3 regions of the Fictibacillus sp. 26RED30 genome follow, and region 1 is predicted to be linked to each of the others. Evidence: riboswitches for the same ligand, from Rfam matches in the RefSeq annotation. Region 1 holds a riboswitch; each other region holds the start of a gene.
The links. Region 1 has a riboswitch for lysine ahead of lysA (diaminopimelate decarboxylase). Riboswitches for the same ligand answer to the same signal wherever they lie in the genome.
Positions count from the first base shown of each region.

Region 2: linked by a shared signal. The riboswitch ahead of IHV11_RS03430 (aspartate kinase) and the one ahead of lysA (diaminopimelate decarboxylase) in region 1 are both predicted to bind lysine.
Region 3: linked by a shared signal. The riboswitch ahead of IHV11_RS01985 (Na+/H+ antiporter NhaC family protein) and the one ahead of lysA (diaminopimelate decarboxylase) in region 1 are both predicted to bind lysine.

Region 1 covers NZ_JACZDV010000001.1:1,088,424-1,092,694, forward strand. Annotated here, with positions in the region: gene IHV11_RS05510 (stage V sporulation protein AE) at 1-490, shown strand, start outside; gene IHV11_RS05515 (spore germination protein) at 471-1,946, shown strand; lysine riboswitch at 2,006-2,182, shown strand; gene lysA (diaminopimelate decarboxylase) at 2,277-3,599, shown strand; gene IHV11_RS05525 (peptidylprolyl isomerase) at 3,669-4,103, shown strand; gene IHV11_RS05530 (DUF309 domain-containing protein) at 4,160-4,271, opposite strand, start outside.
Region 2 covers NZ_JACZDV010000001.1:696,571-700,841, reverse strand. Annotated here, with positions in the region: gene IHV11_RS03435 (YslB family protein) at 300-746, shown strand; gene IHV11_RS03430 (aspartate kinase) at 787-2,025, opposite strand; lysine riboswitch at 2,187-2,375, opposite strand; gene uvrC (excinuclease ABC subunit UvrC) at 2,441-4,192, opposite strand.
Region 3 covers NZ_JACZDV010000001.1:410,135-414,405, reverse strand. Annotated here, with positions in the region: gene IHV11_RS01990 (sodium-dependent transporter) at 1-704, opposite strand, end outside; gene IHV11_RS01985 (Na+/H+ antiporter NhaC family protein) at 894-2,483, opposite strand; lysine riboswitch at 2,626-2,808, opposite strand; gene yunB (sporulation protein YunB) at 2,913-3,752, opposite strand; gene IHV11_RS01975 (dihydrofolate reductase) at 3,825-4,271, opposite strand, start outside.

The DNA of each region.
Region 1 (4,271 bases):
CTGTATATCACAATCATGGGGAAATCCAACACGAAAAAGCGGTATAGAACTTGTAGAGATGATCCGAAAAACACCACATGACCCTGTACTTGTAATGTTTGATGACTGTGGTTTTAAAGGAGAAGGTCCAGGAGAACAAGCGATGAGATATATTCATCAGCAGAAAGATATTGATGTGATTGGTGCTGTAGCCGTAGCTTCCAAAACGCATTTTACAGAATGGACAAAAGTTCACTGTTCTATGGATCGATATGGAGAACTAACAGAGTTCGGTATTGATAAGAGTGGAATTCCAGATCTTGAAACAGGCAGGATTAACGGAGACACCGTCTATATCCTCGATGAATTAAACCTTCCTTTCGTAGTCGGTGTCGGGGATATCGGAAAAATGGCAGGCTTTGATTCTGTTGAAAAGGGAGCTCCGATTACAGTAAAAGCGATTCAACTTATTTTAGAAAGGAGCGAATCAATTGGCAACCGAAAAAAATAAAACACCGATTAGTAAGAACATTGAAGATACGGAAAGGTTTTTAAAAGAGCGTTTGGGTATTGGTGTGAGTTTTGATGTTGGTGTCAGAAAGATCTTTGTCTTAAAAAAGGAACTTCAGCTGTATTATTGTACGGGACTTTGCGACAGTGAGTTCATCATCATGATCTACCGCGAACTAATGGATATGGATCATGGTCATCGCGCGCCGAGTAAAGTAAAAGATCTTGTACATAATCATCTCGCACATCAGCAAGTAGAGATTACGAAATCGTTAGATGAAGCTGTAGACCGTATGCTTTCAGGTCTGATCGTTATATTCATTGACGGAGAAGAAGAAGCATTTGTTGTGGATGTAAGAAGTTATCCAGGAAGATCACCAGAAGAGCCGGACATTGAGAAAGTGGTGAGGGGAGCCCGTGATGGATACACGGAAAATATTATTATCAATACTGCTCTTACAAGAAGACGTATACGAGATGAACGATTACGACACGAAATTCTTCAAGTGGGTGAACGCTCTAAAACGGATGTATGTCTCGCTTATATTCAAGATGTGGCAGATCCCGGTCTCGTTGACCTTATTAGAAAAGAGCTTAACTCTATTGAGATCGACGGGATTCCAATGGCAGATAAGACGATCGAAGAGTTTATTGTAAAACAAGGTTGGAATCCGTTTCCCTTAGTCCGGTATACAGAAAGACCAGATGTTGCTGCACAGCATTTGATGGAAGGTCATGTATTAATCATCACAGATACATCGCCAAGTGTTATCATCACACCTACTACACTCTTTCATCACGTACAGCATGCAGAAGAGTTTAGGCAGACTCCATTTATAGGTGCTTTTTTAAGATGGACCCGTTTTACAGGCATGATGGCTTCAGTATTCTTAGTACCGATGTGGCTTTTGTTTTCGATGGAAGAGCAATTATTACCGCCTTTCATTGATTTTATCGGCCCGAATAAACACACGAACATCCCACTGTTTCTCCAGATTATCTTCGCGGAGATCGGGATTGATATATTAAGGCTAGCGGCCATCCATACACCGAGTGCACTATCGACCGCCATGGGTCTGATCGCAGCCGTATTGATCGGGCAGATCGCAATAGATGTAGGATTATTCGTGCCTGAAGTTATTCTATATGTTGCGATAGCAGCGATCGGATCCTTCTCCACACCAAGTTATGAGCTGAGTATCGCAAATAAAGTCCTGCGGCTTTTCTTGATTGCGATGGTTATGTTGTTTAAAGTACCAGGATTTATTATCGGATTCACATTGTTGGTTCTCTATATGGCAACGATCAAAAATTTGAACACACCTTACTTGTGGCCGCTCTTACCGTTTAATCCAAAAGCGTTTTTACAGATTGTCGTTCGAATAGCTGTTCCGCTATCAAAAGTTCGACCTAGCATTGTACATCCGCAGAACACCAAAAAACAGCCAACTAATTAATCTGTCCCTTGCTGATTGTTGAAAATTGTGTTAAATTCATAACTAATTAAATATGCCTCATATGAGGTAGAGGCGCAAAACGAATGAGTAGCATATGGAGTTCATGGATGACGATGAAATATGTTGAAAGGTCAATTTGCCGAAGTGTAAAAAGAGTTCCATCTCTTTTTATGCTGGGCCGTTGCTGAATAAGCAACGGACTGTCACTACAACTGTAGTGGAGAGCTATTCCGACATGAGGGTACGGTTTTTGACAGCCTGCCTTAGTTGCGGCTGTCTTTTGTATTTGTCGGGATTGAATTCTCTATCAACAACGAGAGGGGATTTTTTGTGAATTTACACGGAACATCAAAAATTGGAGATAATCAACATCTATGGATCGGTGGTTTAGATACGGTAGATCTAGCGAAAAAATACGGAACACCGCTATATTTGTATGATTTGTCCTTGATAAAAAATAGAGCAAGAGGCTTTAAAAAAGCATTCGAGGAAAATGGGGTAGGGTATCAAGTAGCATATGCCTCAAAAGCCTTTTCTTCCATCGCCATGTTTCAGCTTATCGAACAGGAAGGATTAAGTCTGGATGTAGTTTCAGGTGGAGAACTTTATACGGCACTTCAAGCTGAATTCCCACCTGAAAGAATTCATTTTCATGGAAACAACAAGAGCTTATCAGAATTAGAATTTGCACTTACAGCTGGAGTCGGTTGTATTGTAGTAGATAACTTTCATGAGATCTCCTTATTAAAAATGCTGAGCAGCAAGCTTAGCAAAAAAGTAGACATCTTACTGCGTTTAACTCCAGGAATTGAAGCCCATACCCATGATTACATCATAACAGGTCAGGAAGATTCTAAGTTTGGATTTGATTTAGGGAATGGTCAAGGAGACAGAGCACTTCAAGAAGTACTTGCATTTGAAGGCTTTCGCGTTTTGGGGATTCATTGTCATATTGGATCTCAAATCTTTGAAACAGAAGGATTCACTCTGGCGATTGAAAAGTTGTTCAGGCATTTTAAAAAGTGGGAAGAAAACTTTAACTATTTTCCAAGTGTCGTAAATCTTGGAGGTGGGTTCGGTATTCAATATACGTCAGAGGATACACCGCTTTCTCCTGAACAATACGTTACGGCCATGATTGAAGAAGTGAAGAAACAGATGATTCACTTTGAAGGGAAAGATCTGCCTGAACTTTGGATTGAACCAGGACGTTCACTCGTAGGTGATGCGGGTACGACGATCTATTCGATCGGGTCTCAAAAAGAGATCGAAGGAGTTAGGCATTATGTGTCCATTGATGGTGGGATGACAGATAACATTCGTCCTGCACTCTATCAAGCTAAATATGAAGCATTCGTAGCGAATAAGATGAACGAAGAACCAACACAAACTGTTTCGATCGCAGGAAAATGCTGTGAGAGTGGCGACATGTTAATCTGGGATATTGAACTTCCTGAAGTTTGTGATAACGACTTATTAGCCGTTTCATGTACGGGAGCTTACGGTTATAGTATGGCGAGCAATTATAATCGCATTCAGCGGCCAGCTGTTGTGTTTGTAGAGAACGGTGAAGAACAGCTTGTAGTGAAGCGGGAAACATATGAAGACCTCATCAAGAATGATGTTCCATTAAAAACGAATGTTTTTGTGTAAATTAGTTTACGGAGCAGACATTTAACCGTACAATGGTAGTTGAATGAAGTAGAAGGAGGCCTGTTTTTTATGAAAAAAGGTTCAATTGAATTTGAAAACGGCGAAAAAATTGTATTTGATCTGTACCAAGAAGAAGCACCTGGAACAGTAGAAAACTTTGAAAAACTTGCAAACGAAGGCTTTTACAACGGTGTAACGTTCCACCGTGTTATCCCTGGATTTGTAGCTCAAGGTGGAGATCCAACAGGAACTGGAGCTGGCGGCCCTGGTTATTCTATTCCTTGTGAAACAGAAGGGAACCCACATAAGCACGTAGCGGGGTCTCTTTCAATGGCGCATGCTGGCCGCGATACAGGTGGAAGCCAATTCTTTATCGTACACGAGCCACAACCGCACTTGAACGGTGTTCATACTGTTTTTGGACAAGTTACAGAAGGTTTGGAAACAGTACTTCGCATTAAACAAGGCGATGTAATGAAAGAAGTTAAAGTTTGGGAAGAATAAGTTCCAAATAAGAAAAGCTCCGGATTACTCCGAAGCTTTTTTTATGTTTTTGGCAATTATACATTTCTGTTTTTCATGAGTTTTTGTCTATTTCGTTCATCAATAACCGTAGATCGGTCTCTTAAAGAGTGCTTATGAACGATGTTTTCATCCACTCTGGATGATAAA
Region 2 (4,271 bases), 390 kb from region 1:
TGCCCCCTTCAAATTTAGCCTCTCTCTGGCTGCTAATCTTTGTTCCTCTCCACATGTAAGCGTTTTAAGTTTCCTCTTTTAGAGGATGAGTGTTAAACAATTAGCTTAATTAACTAGCAACATGTCCATTTTACTCCCATCGTTTGACACCGTCAAGAAAACGCTAACAACTAAATACGTAAATTTTCTTGATACATCAACGCTTTTGGAGGTTTAAGATTTTCGACAAATACCGATAGTTGCTATAGAGTTTAAACCGCTTTCCCGTTATAATAAAAATTAGAAAGAAGGGATGCAGAATGTTTAAACAAAAGACAAAGGATGATAACACCCCTGTAGAACAGCTTTCTGTTTCAGCTTTTGGGTATGAGATCCTTCGAAGCGATTTGTTGCCTGAACTTCTTGGCAAACAAGAACGAAATATTCTCTATTGGGCAGGAAGACACTTGGCTAGAAAATATCCTTTACATACGATGGAAGAAGTTCACGCTTTTTTTGTTGAAGCAGGCTGGGGCACTCTTGAAATGATCGAAGCTTCGAAAACTGAGATGAATTTCTCTTTAAACTCTCAACTGATCATGCAGCGAATGGAAAACTTCAATCATCAAACGTTCAGCCTAGAAGCAGGCTTCCTCGCTGAACAAGTTCAGCTACAAAAAAAATGCACAACAGAAGCTTTAGAATCTACAAAACGAAACAAAGTTTTTATTACTGTTCAATGGGACAAAAAAGATACGATTGAATAACAAAAGCCGGCGTATTGCCGGCTTTTTTCAATGTTTGGTCCTATGTGTTCTGAACGGGAACACGAGCATCTAGCTCAAACACATCATGCAGCGTTTCTATCGACTTAATCATATCTTCTTGTTTCACGACGGTTGATACTTTAATCTCAGAAGTGCTTACCATTTTTATCATAATATCTTCGTCTGAAAGAGCTTTAAACATTTTAGCGGCAACGCCAGGATTTGAGATCATGCCTGAGCCAACGATTGACACTTTTGCAAGACCTTGTTCATAACTGATCGATTCGAATCCTAATTTCCCTTGATGCGCAGCAAGTACTTCTTGTGTAGCAGATAATGAGTTTGATTCAATCGAGAACGAAATATTCGTTTTTTCTTCATTTAGGACATTCTGAATGATGATGTCTACATTGATGCCGTTCGATGCCAAAATAGTAAACAGTTCCGCTAACGCGTGTATTTCATTGGGAACTGAAGAGACCGTAATTTTTGTTATGTTTCCTTCAAACGCAAGACCTCTAACCATTAAATTTTGTTCCATAGACACTTCCTCCTCAACTAATGTTCCACGTTCTTCACTCATGCTAGACCTTACTTCTAATGTAATACTATAGTTTTTAGCAAACTCAACCGCTCTCGGATGTAAAACGCCAGCACCAAGGTTCGCCATCTCTAACATCTCATCATAAGAGATCGAAGGTAGTTTTCTAGCTGAATCCACTACACGCGGATCCGTCGTATATACACCCGTCACATCGGTATAGATGTCACATCGATCGGCTTTTAAGGCTGCCGCTAGCGCAACGGCTGTTGTATCAGATCCACCTCTACCAAGCGTTGCAATATCCTTTGTTTCAGGAATCAGCCCTTGAAAACCTGCGACAACCACGATATGGCCATCTTTTAATAGAGAAGATACGCGCTCTGAATCGATGTCTAGTATTCTTGCATTTGAAAAGGCATCTTCGGTTTGAATACCCGCTTGCCATCCGGTTAATGATTGAGCTTTATATCCTTCTTGATGCAGAGCCATCGTCAATAAGGCAATCGTAATCTGTTCACCAGTCGTAAGTAGCATATCCATTTCCCGTTTAGAAGGGTTCTGACTGATATCTGTAGCAAGCTTTACGAGTTCATCCGTTGTTTTGCCCATCGCTGAAACCACAACCACGACTTCATTTCCTGCATCTACTTCATGGATGATTCGTTTTGCAACATTTTGTATTCGCTCAACTGAGCCTACACTAGTTCCACCAAATTTTTGAACGATTCTCCCCATATACTCCAATCCCTTCTTGTTGTAAGATTCTATCTCTTTTATTAGAAGACTTTGTTGACGGTGCACGTATACCTTCTTATTTGAAAGTAAATACAAAAAAGCAACAATAAGGAAAAACCCTATTGTTGCTATAATCCGTAGCAAGCCAAGTTTGTTCCCCCTCGTGAGATAGTCCTCCACACAAACCCTGGGGGGACTTGTGTGACAGCTCTGTATTTCTTCAATACAGGTCCAGCATAAAAGGCTAGAAGTCCTTTTACACTTCGGCAAGAATCCCCTTTCCTCCATCATCACTAGAGCTTCTTCTCTTCAGATGGGTTACTATTGGTTCCTGCTCCTCTACCATCACTTCATACGAAGCATGGCATATTTATAAAGTTGGATTTATTTTAACAAAGTTACTCAATAGCTGCAACTACTCATTTGATAAAAATGCTTTTTCAATAAGCTCGGCTACTGGTTTAGGCACACCTGCTGCTTGAATCTCATCAACAGAAGCTTCTTTTAACTTTTTTAACGATCCAAAGTGGCGAAGCAGCATCTTTTTGCGTTTGTCACCGATTCCAGCGATGCTGTCTAATGTTGATTCGAACATGCTTTTAGAGCGAACTTTTCGATGGAAGGAGATCGCGAACCTGTGAACTTCATCTTGAATTCGTTGCAGAAGATAGAATTCCTGACTGTTTCGAGCCAAGTGTATCATTTCAGGAGGATCCCCAATCCAAAGCTGTGAGGTTCTATGCTTTTCATCTTTCGATAGACCTGCTACTGGAATAAATAAGTTAAGCTCGTTCTCTAATACATCTTGAGCCGCAGATATTTGCCCTTTTCCGCCATCGATCAGAATAAGACTAGGAAGCTCTCCTTCTTCCCTCAATAGTCTTGTATATCTTCTGCGAACAACTTCCTTCATGGAAGCATAATCATCTGGACCTTCCACAGATTTGATCTTATATTTTCGATAATCCTTTTTGTACGGTTTTCCGTCAACAAAAACAACCATGGCAGAAACAGGGTCTGTTCCATGAATATTCGAGTTATCGAACGCTTCAATACGATAAGGTGCAGCAATCCCAATTCTCTCACCAAGGTTCTCAACGGCTTTGATCGTTCTCGCCTCATCTTGCTCGATCAGGGCAAATTTCTCGTGAAGAGCTAAAGACGCGTTTTTAGTAGCTAATTCCACAAGCTCTTTCTTTTGTCCTTTTTTCGGCTGCAATACTTTCACTTGAAGAAGTTCGGATACAAGATTAGCATCCACTTCTTGTGGAAGGAGAATCTCTTTAGGAAGAAGGTGATTTTTTTGCAGATAGAACTGACCAATAAAGGTTAGCAAGTCTTCATTCGCTTCTCCATAAAAAGGGAATACCGAAATATCTCTAGCAATCACTTTTCCTTGCCTAATGAAAAAGACTTGTACACACATCCATCCTTTATCGAAATGATAACCAAAAACGTCTCGATCGACTAAATCTGCTGTCATCATCTTTTGCTTCTCCATAACAGCTTCAATGTGCTGTATCTGGTCTCGCAGCTCTTTTGCGCGTTCAAAATTTAATGCTTCAGAGGCTTCGAGCATCTTTTCTGACAACTCATTTTTAACATCCTGATAGCCGCCATTAAGAAATTTCACGATGCCATCTACCATCTGTTTATTTTCTTGTTCTGTAACATCATATACGCAAGGACCTAAACATTGACCGATATGATAATACAAACACACTCTTTTTGGCATCGTATCACATTTACGAAGTGGAAAAATACGGTCTAAAAGCTTTTTCGTTTCTTGGGCAGCATAAGCATTCACAAACGGACCAAAATATTTTCCGCCATCTTTTTTTATCTTCCGTATATATAGAAGTCTTGGTTGTTTTTCAGCAGTGATTTTTAAGTATGGATAGCTCTTATCATCTTTTAGCATAACGTTATAACGAGGGTCATGCTTTTTAATTAAATTCATCTCTAGAACTAATGCTTCCATCTCAGTAGAAGTTACAATGTATTCAAAATCTCTGATCTCACTAACAAGTCTTTGAGTTTTACCATCATGTGTCCCCGAGAAATAAGATTTCACACGATTCTTCAACACTTTCGCCTTACCTACATAAATAACTTTCCCAAACTCATTCTTCATAAGATAGCAACCAGGTTGATCTGGTAGCAACATTAATTTTTGTTTTACAGAAATAGAGGTCAATTTCTTCCCCCCTTCACTCATAGCAGTCTTTTCTACTATCATATCATGT
Region 3 (4,271 bases), 680 kb from region 1:
GCGATCGATAATGAGAAGAAAATCTGACCGTAAGCTGCTACCCACACCTTACCATTATTCATCATGCTCCAATCAGGTGTGAAGAATGTGTTCAAACCTTGAGCAGCACCATCGAGCGTTACGGCACGAATAACAATTAACGTAAACATAATAACTAAAGCTGGAATAAAAATTTTGTTAAAACGCTCGATTCCTTTCGATACACCTTTATAAAGAACAAGAAGCGTAACAACCCACACGATTAGAAGTGCGATCAGAATACCTGGTACGATACCACCCAAGTCACCAGGCGTCTTGCTTAATTGAAGGACTTCACCGTAGAAGAAGTCAGAAGGCTTGTCCCCCCAAGTTAAGTTTAATGAGTAAATAGAATACTTAATCGCCCAAGCGATGATTACCGCGTAGTAAGTAGAAATAACAAATGCTACAAATACTTGCCACCATCCTAGCCACTCCGCTTTTTTGTGAAGTCGGAAATAAGAAAGTGGAGCAGATCCACGGTACTTATGACCTAGCGTAAATTCTAGGATTAGTAAGGGAATCCCTGCCGTTAAAAGTGCTATAAGATATGGGATGAAGAATGCTCCTCCACCGTTCTCATAAGCAACTGCTGGAAATCTCCAGATATTGCCTAGGCCGATTGCTGAGCCGACCGCTGCTAATATAAACCCATAGCGGCTTCCCCATTGCTGCCTATTTTCCATTGTTGTATCCCCCTTTTTATGAAGTCGAAAAGTTTACAATTGTTACTTTTTTCTGATAATTCTGTGTTCAGTATATTACAAAACATGATAATCGTCAAAATGTTTTTAGTTATTTTGTCGGAATAAGGGGGAAAAAGTCGTATAAATATAAGAAAAAGTGCCTGGTTAACTACCAGACACTTTCAAAAATTAAGCCTTTAAAGATTGATCACTAATGCTATTTTTACTAGATACTTTTTTAATCAAGAAGAGTGCTAAGATAAATATTACAGCAGATGCGAAGAGGCCGATCCAAACACTTTCTGTGAACCCAAGGGCAAGATAACCAACGGCAGACACTCCAGCAGCCACTAGGCTATAAGGAAGCTGGGTCATGACGTGATCGATGTGATGACTTCCCGCTCCTGTTGAAGAAAGGATTGTAGTATCTGATATTGGGGAACAATGGTCACCAAAAACAGATCCCGCTAGTACTGCAGCAAGAACAGGAAGCATTAACTCAATATTTGTAGAAGCTGAAATTTCTGCTGCGATCGGCAGCATTACTCCAAATGTCCCCCATGAAGTTCCTGTCGCAAAAGCCATTAGCCCTGACAGTACAAAAAGAACAAACGGCAGATAAGCTAAATTCATATGCTGATCAACTAACCCTGCTAGATACGTCCCTGTTCCTAAGCTATCGATGATAGAGATGATCGTCCATGCAAAAAGCAAGATCGTAACAGCACCGATCATAGATTGAATACCGCGTCCCAGTCCTTTTCCTAAGGATGCAGCACCCATCTTCTTTGGAAGGAAGAACAATATAGCAGAAGCTAAACCAAGCAGACCACCATATACTAATGATTTTGGTACATCGGTATTCTCAAAAATAGATAAAAGTGTGATGGCCGTTGGTTCTTCTAGCCCCTTCACATTTTGAATACCTGTATAGATCATGAATCCAACCGTTGAAATAATCAAGATTACGATTGGCCAAACAAGGTCTCCTACTTTTCCTTTGTCACTTTCTTCGAGCTTAATACCTTCTCCGATTGCAGCTTTTTTATCAGCTGCAATCACTTCTCCTGTAGCAAGAGCTGTTTCCTCATGTTTTTTCATCGGTCCAAAATCAAGTTGAAAATACGCTACAGCAAATACTAGGATTAACGCAAACACTGCATAAAAATTCATTGGAATCATTTGAATAAAAGCACTAAACGCAGACATATTTGTGATCTCATGTGTAGCAAAGATCGTTCCGATAATACCGATAATGTACGCTCCCCAACTTGAAACAGGTGAGATTACACACACTGGCGCTGCAGTTGAATCAAGGTAATATGCCAGTTTCGCACGCGAGATGCGATGTCGGTCAGTAATAGGTCTACTTACATTTCCGACAGCCAACGAATTAAAATAGTCATCAATAAAAATGACGAGTCCAAACACAACCGTTAAAAGCTGTGCACCTCTTCTCGTTTTCACTCTAGAAATGGCCCACTCTCCAAAAGCTCGGCTTCCACCTGCTAAAGAGATAATGCTCGTCATCATTCCTAAGATTAATAAGAACAGAAGAATATAAACATTCCACTCATTTAATGCACCGTCTGAAATAAAGTGCCCTTTCACAATCGTACCAATTTCTTTCAGTGTAGCTACAATACTAAAATCGTGAAGCAATAATGCCCCCGCTAGGATCCCAGCTCCTAATGAGACTAACACTCTTCGCGTTAGAACAACCATCAAGATTGCCAATACGGGTGGTATTAACGAATAAATCGAATTCTCAAATTCCATGATGTTCCTCCTTCTTTTATTTAGCCATCGATATTGAGGAGTTCTTACAGGACGTCGAGGAAAAAAGGACAAAATAAAAAGCGATCAATAGACAAGGAAATAACCTGCTATCAATCACATAAGTAATTTATGGTTTTCCTCATCGATCAGTAGTCCTCCACTGCTTTTAATTCCCAAGCAGTGACAGTTTTACACTTGTTTAGTGTAAACCCAGCAAAAGTGAACAGACGGTTTACTTTTGCTTCGGCGGAAGTTCCTTTTCTTTTTCTTCACAGACGTCACTCTCTGAAAAAGTACTTATAAAATCCGCTCCTCTACCCCATCGGTGATAGGCTTAAAGACATATAAAATTTTCAATTCAATACTAATTATAACAAACTAGGACGAATGGTCAACCTAAACAGGAATTGTTAAATGAAGGAAATACATTTATTCTGCTGCTTCATCCTCACCCGTTTCTTCTGTAGGGCTATCCTCAGAAGGCTCCAATTCATCATGAGATTCCTTTTCTTTTAAGTCTGGTGTAATCGGCACAGTCGGCTGAATAGGATCTCCTGATTGATTATAATAGACAGGAACTTCTCCTTTAATAAATTGTGCTGTTATCTTTATTGGCCTTTTTACAACTGTCGTTTCTGTCGCAAAAGGAATTACGATCCTCGTTTTGACTGTGACTACAATATCAATATTGATCCACGTATTGTTGATCCCTGAATTCTCTATTTTCTCTTCAATATCTGTGTTCGCTTCACCAATCAGCATAAATTTGATAGGAATTTTCGGCCCTAAGTTAGCTAGGAGAGAGTTTCTTGTTGCTTGCCCAAGAGGTATTTCCATAATAACACCCGGTTCGTTCTTATAGGCTGTTATTCCTAACTCATCATTGGTTATTACTTCGTGAGCTTTTCCTTCTTCTATTTCCTTCAGGTATTTTTGAACGACTTTTTGTGACTGGTTGGCAACCTGGTTGACTACACTCTGATTGATTCCAGCAAAGACGACATTTCCTTCTGTATCGGTTTTATATTCGATGATGTCATTCATTTCCGAAGGCCCTAAAATTTCATTGTCGATCGCTTCACTTATTGCAAGTGCGGCGATTTCTTCCGTTTTCTTTTGAGCAATCAACATAAGTGTTGGTTCGATCCCTTTGTTTACAAGCCATAGCCCTTGAATCGTTATAAAAGTAAACAGAATAAATGAGATCAATAGTACAAATCGGAATGGAAGTGGCCCTTTTCGAAGTTTCATTTTTCTGCGCTTAAGCAAAAGGTAACCCCCCTTTATCTACATATACATATGTATGCAGACAAGAGGGGGGCTCATTCAAACTTTATGGTTTTAATTTTTTTCGTAGACTACAAAATCGTGATGATATTTGTTCTTTTCATCTACAACACCTGGTTTACGGGAAACTTCCTTCCATTCCTCACGATTGATTTCTGGAAAAAACGTATCAGCATCAAAGGTGTGGTGGATCTCTGTGACATACAAGCGATCTGCAACAGGCAGGAACAGCTTAAAGATTTCCGTTCCCCCGATCACACATAGTTCTTCTGTTTCTTTTTGAATGACTTCGTCGACAGAATGAACGACCGTCGTTCCCTCAGCTTGATACTGCTCATCTCTTGTTACTACGATATTCTCTCGACCAGGCAAAGGCTTGCCGATAGATTCATACGTTTTACGACCCATCACGATCGGCTTTCCCATCGTTACGTTTTTAAAATGCTTGAGATCGTTAGGCAAGTACCACGGTAGATCATTGTCTTTACCGATCGCGCGATT